Regions from separate parts of the Pseudomonas arsenicoxydans genome, predicted to be linked through region 4. Evidence: riboswitches for the same ligand, from Rfam matches in the RefSeq annotation. Region 4 holds a riboswitch; each other region holds the start of a gene.
The links. Region 4 has a riboswitch for fluoride ahead of BLQ41_RS14870 (chloride channel protein). Riboswitches for the same ligand answer to the same signal wherever they lie in the genome.
Positions count from the first base shown of each region.

Region 1 (2,194 bases), 320 kb from region 4:
TCGACCCAAATCACGCCGTTGCGAGTGAAACGTTCAAAAGGGCGTACAGACTTGAGGACGTCGCGCTCACGGGCTTCGACAACTGGCGGCACCATGACAATGTCACCCAGTCCACCAACGGGCTGCTCAATGACGCGCCCCTCCAGTTGGGCTTTCCAGCGCTCGGTTGCGCGCTCGAACAGTACCCGCCCATCCACTTCGTCCGGTAAAAACAATGGTTCGACGGGGGTCACCCAGGTGGTCTCGGCGACCTTGGAAACCTCGGCCAAAATCTGTGCCCCTGAATTACCGCCACCCACCACCAACACCTTCTTGCCCTCGAACGGTTGGGCGTCGACATAGTGCGCGGAGTGCAACTGCCGACCGGCGAATAAATCGGCACCTGAGTAGTGAGGGATGTAGGGATTGCTCCAGGTGCCTGTAGCGCTGACCACAACCCTGGCATCCCAATGCCTGTCGTCAGAACGAACCCGTAAACCAGACGCCATATGCTCCACAGAAGTGACCCGAACCGGGCGCTCGACAGGAAATTGGTAGCGCTGCTCGTACTGGTTGAGGTAACCGATCACATGGTTGCGCGAAGGGTAACCCTCTTGCGTGGGGGGCATCATCCAGCCAGGGATCGAACTCCAAGTGGCTGGGGAGAATAGATGTAGCGAATTCCAGCCGTGTCGCCAGGCACCACCGGGTTCTTCCTCCGCATCGAGGATAACGAATGACAATTGAGTTCGGCGTAGGAAATACGCTACCGCCAAGGCTGACTGGCCCCCGCCGATAATGACTACATCTAGCTGGCCACTGATCGAATGAGTCATGGGGAAGCCTTAGGTCGGTGCTGGGCGGTCAGTATAGCGACTCAGGTTTAAATCCAACTGATCTAGCTCATATGTTGGGAATGCTGATCGACATTTATTGAATGCTTCGATTGACGGCATTCAGTTTTGGATTCCCGACCGTATAGCAGCTTGAATGTTTGACCGCCGCTGCTATAGGATAAAAGCAGGAGATGGCATTCCTCCTTTAACCGCCTTTGTGCTGATGATGCCTACGTGAACCCTGGACAGGGTGCGTAGGTGTGTCTCCCTGTCCTCCAATTTAGGACAGGATCGTGACTCAAAACCTCATATCAGCTCCCTCTCTTAGTGCGCGGTTATCCGCACCTCCTCGGCGACATCAGCCCAGAGGAGACATGCAACCATGCTGAAATCACTTCTGGTCATCGCTATAGGCGCATCACTGGGTGCTTGGTTGCGTTGGCTTTTGGGCATGAAGTTAAACGCCCTGTTCCCCACGATTCCTCCAGGCACGGTGGTCGCGAACATGGTTGGGGGTTACATCATCGGTCTGGCCATCGCCTTCTTGGCCGCATCTCCCACCCTTAGTCCAGAGTGGCGTCTCCTGATCATCACGGGTTTCTGCGGCGGACTTACTACCTTTTCCACGTTTTCAGCCGAGACAGTCGTCCTGATTCAGGAAGGCAAACTGCTCTGGGCGTTCGGCTCGATTTCATTGCACGTCGTAGGCTCGTTAGCAATGACCGCTGCCGGGCTTTTGACTTATCAAATGATTGGCACGCGCTGAGGAGATGAAAATGAAAGGTTTTCTCGTGATTTTCTTTACTCAACAGAACCGTCGTTATCAGGGAAAGATGCTTGGCGACTGGATCGTAGATTTAGCCAAAGAAATGGGACTGCGTGGTGCGACCCTTTCTACAGGTATCGAGGGTTTTGGGCACACTGGTCGGCTGCATTCCTCACATTTTTTTGAACTGGCCGATCAGCCCACCGAAATTCGCATGGCTATCACCGAGGATGAATGCGAAAGGTTGTTCAAGCGATTGGAGGTTGAGGAAATCTCCGTGTTTTACATAAAGACCCCAATCGAGATGGGCACCGTTGGCAAAAAGGCCAACTAGCCCGGCCCCACCCTAGACCTTCGGAGATACGAACATGAGCTATGCAGACGTCCCAGCTGGTAACGCAATCCACGATGACTGAATCGCCCCGGATTCTCTAAACACCTTGCAAGCTCATTACGTAACGCTTTTCAAACTCTACCGGTGACAGCTGATTGTTGAAACCATGGCGGCGTTTTGCGTTGTAGAACATCTCGACGTAGTCGAACACATCGCTAGGAGCATCCTGCCGCGTGGTGCAGATTTTTCGCTTGATCCGCTCTCGCTTTAGAAGCTGGA
Region 1 is NZ_LT629705.1:3,505,220-3,507,413, forward strand. It holds gene BLQ41_RS16425 (ArsO family NAD(P)H-dependent flavin-containing monooxygenase) at 1-815, opposite strand, end outside; fluoride riboswitch at 994-1,055, shown strand; gene crcB (fluoride efflux transporter CrcB) at 1,198-1,581, shown strand; gene BLQ41_RS16435 (DUF190 domain-containing protein) at 1,592-1,915, shown strand; partial or broken gene BLQ41_RS16440 (IS3 family transposase) at 2,013-2,194, opposite strand, start outside.
Region 1: linked by a shared signal. The riboswitch ahead of crcB (fluoride efflux transporter CrcB) and the one ahead of BLQ41_RS14870 (chloride channel protein) in region 4 are both predicted to bind fluoride.

Region 2 (2,194 bases), 1.4 Mb from region 4:
TACTCAATCTTCAGCTTTTTCAATTTATCTTTGGTTAGCAATGCGAATCTCTGAAGGCTAATCTGTCACCTCAAAAAAAATTCTAGGAATGCCGTTTGCAAACAAACCGGTCGCCCTTTTGTGTTTCCCTGATCAAGGATGCAGCGGGACAGCCTCACCGATATGACCGACGCGCGTCAGCTGGCGAAACAACAAATGTGGGCAGCCACCACACCGGCTGCGGCCAATCAAGCATTCAATGTCACCAATGGCGATATATTCCGTTGGAAATGGATGTGGAGCAGAATCGCCGAATATTTCGGCTTGCCTCCGGCCGATTACCCCGCCACCCTCTCGCCACTTGAAAAGCAAATGGCTGACGATCAAGTTGCCTGGTCGCAAATCGTAGCGGAACACGGCTTGAAAGAATCCGATATCGGGCGCCTGATCTCCCGTGGCACACCGACGCTGACCTCGGTCGACCAATCGAAGTTGTCACGGATATGTCAAAGAGCCGGGTTATGGGTTACACCGCCTACCAAGCGAGCGATCAAGCATTTTTCGATGTGTTCGATAAACTGCGCGATATGAACTTGATCCCATAGGCCGTCTTATCTCCAAGGAGTCAGGAAGGATTCGGGGGATTGGCCTTTTTGCCGACGGTGCCCATCTCGACAGGAGTTTTTATGTAGAACACAGAGATTTCTTCAGCTTCCAATCGCTTGAATAACCTCTCGGATTCGTCCTCGGTAATAGCCATTCGAATTTCCGTCGGCTGATCCGCCAGCTCAAAAAAGTGCGATGAGTGCAATTTCCCTGTGTGCCCAAATCCTTCAATTCCTGTGCAGAGGGTCGCACCGCGCAACCCCATCTCTTTAGCCACGTCGACGATCCATTCGCCCAACATCTTTCCCTGATAACGACGGTTCTGCTGGGTAAAGAAAATTACTAGATAACCTTTCATGTTCATCTCCTCAGCGTGTGCCAATCATTTGATAGGACAGAAGCCCGGCAGCCGTCATCGCCAACGAACCTACGACATGCAATGAAACCGAGCCGAGCGCCCACAGCAGTCTGCCTTCCTGAATCAGGGCAACTGTTTCAGCTGAAAAAGTGGAAAAGGTGGTCAGCCCCCCACAGAACCCCGTGATGATTAGCAGACGCCACTCAGGGCTTAGCGAGGGAGATGCGGCCAAAAATGCTATGGCGAGGCCAATAATGTAGCCCCCGACCATATTGGCGACCACAGTGCCTGGGGGAATCGTAGGGAACAGCGCGTTGAGCTTCATGCCCAAGATCCAGCGCAACCAAGCACCGAGGGATGCGCCGACGCCGATAACTAGAAGTGATTTCAGCATGGATGCAAGTCTCCTCTGGGCAAGTAGTGCCGAGGAGGTGCTGATAACCGCACGCGGAGTGAGGGAGCTGATATGAGAATAGAGGTCACGATCCTGTCCTAAATTGGAGGACAGGGAGACACACCTACGCACCCTGTCCAGGGTTCACGTAGGCATCATCAGCACAAAGGCGGTTAAAGGAGGAATGCCATCTCCTGATTTCATCCTATAGCAGCGACGGCTGGATATTCAAGATACTAAGAACACGAATTCCACCGAAGGTAATGCCGTTCAGTTGTACTGACTGGCACTACGTCAGAATCTACCAGCTGGGTGGCTGATTTTGATGGTGATGGCCTTGGGGCTGATTGCCTTCTCGGCTTACAGTTTCTCTGAAGCTTTCTGGCGCAAGATAAATATGGATGTACCAGGAGTATCGAGACCCTAGGGTGCAGCAATATTGGCGGCCAACTTCCCGGATTAGAGCAGGCGTGGCCTTGGCCTGCCGCTGGCAATCATCGGCGCCGGTTCTTCATCATCGTGCTGCTGGCAGAGGAATTCTCGTATCAGTTCGGCAGTTCGCTGGGCACTGGTGACTACGAAAAAATGCCCCTCACCCTCCAGGACGTGCACTTCGGCACGGCGGATGGTGCGGCGCAGGATATGCGCGTTGTACATCTGTACCAAGGTGTCGCGGTCGCCAGTGAGGATCAGCGTGCGTTGGCGCAGACGGAACAGCCGCAGCAGGCTTGTCCAGCCGACCAAGGCAGCGAGCTGATAGTAGTAGGTTCGCGGATTAACGGAGAGCATGCCTTTCACTACTCCAAAACGCAGCAGCGCCTGGATTGAATTGCGGGATCCCTCCTGCTTGCGGGACT
Region 2 is NZ_LT629705.1:4,596,521-4,598,714, forward strand. It holds partial or broken gene BLQ41_RS21530 (NAD-dependent dehydratase) at 91-584, shown strand; gene BLQ41_RS21535 (DUF190 domain-containing protein) at 605-943, opposite strand; gene crcB (fluoride efflux transporter CrcB) at 954-1,337, opposite strand; fluoride riboswitch at 1,480-1,541, opposite strand; partial or broken gene BLQ41_RS30545 (DUF1206 domain-containing protein) at 1,633-1,764, shown strand; gene BLQ41_RS21545 (alpha/beta fold hydrolase) at 1,797-2,194, opposite strand, start outside.
Region 2: linked by a shared signal. The riboswitch ahead of crcB (fluoride efflux transporter CrcB) and the one ahead of BLQ41_RS14870 (chloride channel protein) in region 4 are both predicted to bind fluoride.

Region 3 (2,194 bases), 2.0 Mb from region 4:
TTTCAAGCGCTGAGTGGCGCGCTCGAACAGTACCCGTCCATCCACTTCGTCAGGCAGAAAGACCGGCTCAGTAGGGGTTACCCAAGTGGTCTCGGCGACCTTGGATACTTCTGCCAAAATCTGCGCTCCTGAATTGCCACCACCCACCACCAAAACCTTCTTGCCAACAAAGGCTTGTGCATCAACATAGTTCGCGGAGTGCAATTGCCGACCGGCGAATAACTCGGCATCAGGGTAATGAGGTATATACGGACTGCTCCAGGTGCCGGTGGCGCTGATGACAACCCTGGCATCCCAATACCTGTCGTCAGAACGTACTCGTAAGCCAATTTCAGTACGCTCCACAGCGGTGACCCGAACCGGACGCTCAACAGGAAACTGATAGCGCTCCTCATATTGGTTGAGGTAGTCGATTACATGATTTCGCGTTGGATACCCCTCCTGCGCAGGAGGCATCATCCAGCCAGGGATCGAACTCCAGGTGGACGGGGAGAATAAACGCAGCGAGTTCCAGCCACGCCGCCAGGCACCACCGGGCTCCTCCTCTGCGTCGAGGATAACGAACGAAAGTTGAGTTCGGCGCAGGAAATACGCTACCGCCAAGGCTGACTGACCCCCACCGATAATCACTACATCTCGTTGGTCGCTGGGCGAAGGAGTCATGGGGAAACCCTTGAGTCGATGTTGGGCGGTAGCCAGTATAGCGACCCAAGTTTGAATCCAACTGATCTAGCTCATATGTTGAGAATGCTGATCGACATTGACTGAATGCTTCAATTCAAGCTTGTTATGGCTTGAATCTCCGGCCGCCGCTGCTTTAGGATGAAAGCAGGAGATGGCATTCCTCCTTATAACCGCCTTTGTGCTGATGATGCCTACGTGAACCCTGGACAGGGTGCGTAGGTGCGTCTCCCTGTTCTCCAATTCAGGACAGGATCGTGACTCAAAATCTCATATCAGCTACCACTCGTAATTTGCGCTTATCAGCACCTCCTCGGTTCTATCAGTCCTGGGGAGACATGCGACCATGCTGAAGTCACTTCTCGTCATAGCTATCGGCGCATCCCTTGGTGCCTGGTTGCGCTGGCTCTTGGGCATGACACTGAACGGACTGTTCCCTACGATTCCGCCAGGCACTGTGGTCGCGAACTTGGTCGGAGGCTACATCATTGGGTTAGCTATCGCTTTCTTGGCCGCGTCCCCCACCTTAAGCCCTGAATGGCGCCTGCTGATCATCACGGGTTTCTGTGGGGGGCTCACCACCTTCTCCACGTTTTCAGCCGAAACAGTTGCCCTGATTCAGGAGGGTAGACTTCTGTGGGCGTTCGGCTCAATTTCATTGCACGTTGTAGGCTCGTTAGCGATGACCGCTGCCGGGCTTTTGTCCTATCAAATGATTGGCACGCGTTAAGGAGATGGTAATGAAAGGCTTTCTGGTGATTTTCTTTACTCAACAGAACCGTCGTTATCAGGGAAAGATGCTTGGCGAGTGGATCGTTGATTTGGCTAAAGAAATGGGGCTGCGCGGTGCGACCTTGTCTACGGCCATTGAGGGCTTTGGACACACAGGGCGGCTGCATTCCTCCCACTTTTTTGAGTTGGCAGATCAGCCTACAGAGATTCGTATGGCTATTACCGAGGATGAATCTGAAAGGTTGTTCAAGAGGTTGGAGGTTGAGGACATCTCTGTGTTTTATATAAAAGCTCCTATCGAGTTGGGCACTGTCGGCAAGAAGGCCAGTTAGCCTGAACCCTTCCTATAATCTGGGAGATGCGAATTTGAGCTATGTGGAATCTCGATTGGTAACTCGATCACCTATGAGTTTTTTACCGTTTTTGAAATCCCTCCAAGCCGTTCTCCAATCTAGTGCGAGGCGGTCAGGTGAGCAACCCGCTCAGGTTTGGAAAGACAATGCAGAGGGACGGGGCTGTGCAACACCGGATTCTGGTTTTGCTATGGAGCGTTTTAAGAAAATCTAAAAACCTTGGTAACGGGCGTATTTTGGGCGAATGTCGCAGACGAATGAGGCCTTACGATCCACCCACCAAAACCAGTGTGACTTGCGTAAACGATAGAGAAGGATATTCAGGATGAGCCCCCTCAAAAATGACTCCGACGCTCGGCCTCCTCCAGTAAACGCAACTGACATCGCCGCTGCAACGGTTCTTCAAACGCTTGCAGCGCTGCATGTTA
Region 3 is NZ_LT629705.1:5,209,818-5,212,011, reverse strand. It holds partial or broken gene BLQ41_RS24270 (ArsO family NAD(P)H-dependent flavin-containing monooxygenase) at 1-663, opposite strand, end outside; fluoride riboswitch at 823-885, shown strand; gene crcB (fluoride efflux transporter CrcB) at 1,028-1,411, shown strand; gene BLQ41_RS24260 (DUF190 domain-containing protein) at 1,422-1,745, shown strand; gene BLQ41_RS24255 (plasma-membrane proton-efflux P-type ATPase) at 2,092-2,194, shown strand, end outside.
Region 3: linked by a shared signal. The riboswitch ahead of crcB (fluoride efflux transporter CrcB) and the one ahead of BLQ41_RS14870 (chloride channel protein) in region 4 are both predicted to bind fluoride.

Region 4 (2,194 bases):
CGATGAGGAAAAGAAGACTGCAAACGGATCTGCGTCTACGAAAGCCGAGGGCGGAAAAAAGGTCGCGAATCGTCATGTCATGGTATTCCCTCGCGATTTGCGCCGCGTAGACTAGGGCTCGGTTGAGATACACCTCGAATCTGGGCGCCATCATAGCGCTCGATTGCGGTGTCAAAACTCAATAAGCCAGTCCATACGAACTCGTTGTACCTTGAAAGTCTTACAGTCAGTGCTATAGGATGAAAAAAGGAGATGGCATTCCTCCTTTAACCGCCTTTGTGCTGATGATGCCTACGTGAACCCTCGACAGGGTGCGTAGGTGTATCCGCTTCCTGTCCCCAATCTAGGACAGGATTATGATCCTACTACCCCAGTCGCCACTTCCTTGTTGTGCTTACCTGCTACCTGTTTGGTCTAGGTCTGACGGGGTGAGCCCACCATGCTGAAATCACTTGTAGTTATCGCTGTTGGCGCGTCACTTGGTGCCTGGTTGCGCTGGCTCTTGGGCATGAAGCTAAACGCCCTGTTCCCAACAATCCCCCCTGGCACTGTGGTTGCGAACATGATTGGGGGCTACATCATCGGCTTAGCTATCGCGTTTTTGGCCGCATCCCCCACTCTGAGTCCTGAGTGGCGTCTACTGATCATCACGGGTTTCTGTGGCGGACTTACCACCTTTTCTACATTTTCGGCAGAAACAGTTGCCCTGATTCAGGAAGGCAGACTGCTCTGGGCGCTCGGCTCAGTTTCATTACACGTTGTGGGTTCGCTAGTGATGACGGCTGCCGGGCTTCTGTCCTATCAAATGATCGGCACGCGCTGAGGAGATGAAAATGAAAGGTTTTCTAGTGATTTTCTTTACCCAACAGAACCGTCGTTATCAGGGAAAGATGCTTGGCGACTGGATTGTTGATTTGGCGAAGGACATGGGGTTGCGTGGTGCGACCCTGTCTACGGGCATTGAGGGTTTTGGGCACACTGGTCGGCTGCACTCCTCGCACTTTTTTGAGCTGGCGGATCAGCCTACCGAGATTCGCATGGCTATCACCGAGGACGAGTCCGAAAGGTTGTTCAAGCGATTGGAGCTTGAGGAAATCTCGGTGTTTTACATAAAGACACCAATTGAGATGGGCGTCGTCGGCAAAAAAACCACCTAGTTCGGTCTCCTTTCATAAGCTAAAGCTTCAGGCATCCTTGCAATGGGCGCTGATCCTGTAACACGATTTTACATTTTGGCCACGGCTAGCTAAGATCGACCGACTGGAGATGGCATTCCTCCATTAACCAACCGCTGTGCCCGTAGCAGCTGATGATGCCTACAGAAACCTGATCAAACCAGGTCTGTAGGCGATCGCGCTCAAAATCCTTTTTTGGTCAGGCCCACTTACTTTTCGTGGCTGGCCAAATGTCTAAATTTCGACGACCGGAACAACTCGACTTACTGCCCTATATAGCGAAATGGCTTGCGCTTGCAGGTCTTGTAGCTCTTTTGGCAGGCTCTGCCTCTGCGTTATTCCTCCTTTCTTTGGATCACGCCACCCAGTGGCGAGAAACCCATCCCTGGGTGATCTGGCTCCTGCCAGTGGCTGGCTTTGCCGTGGGACTTGCGTATCACTTGATAGGCAAACCCGTTGATGCCGGAAACAACCTGATCATCAATGAGATCCACGATCCTAAGAAGATCGTGCCTTTGCGCATGGTGCCGATGGTGCTGATCGGAACCGTGGTTTCCCACCTCTTCGGTGCATCTGTGGGACGTGAGGGTGCGGCGGTGCAAATGGGCGGCGCTCTTGCCGATCAACTGACGCATGTCTTCCGGCTACGTCGCGAAGATCGTCGAGTGATTCTCATGGCCGGCATCAGCGCTGGTTTTGCGTCCGCCTTTGGCACCCCCCTCGCTGGAGCTTTGTTCGGACTTGAAGTGCTGGCCATCGGACGTATGCGTTACGACGCGCTTTTCCCTTGCGTGGTTGCGGCAATCGTTGCTGACCAGGTTGGGCAAGCCTGGGGAGTGGTTCATACGCATTACGTCATTGGCGAAGTGGTTCCGGTGCAGCTGTGGAGCGTCATGGCTTTGGTGGCAGCTGGGATTGTCTTTGGCCTTACGGGCCTGCTATTTGCGACGGCCACCCATAAGCTCGGAGCTTTCGTTAAACGACTTATCTCCTATTCGCCATTACGACCCTTCGCTGGC
Region 4 is NZ_LT629705.1:3,182,013-3,184,206, forward strand. It holds fluoride riboswitch at 240-301, shown strand; gene crcB (fluoride efflux transporter CrcB) at 440-823, shown strand; gene BLQ41_RS14865 (DUF190 domain-containing protein) at 834-1,157, shown strand; fluoride riboswitch at 1,254-1,326, shown strand; gene BLQ41_RS14870 (chloride channel protein) at 1,406-2,194, shown strand, end outside.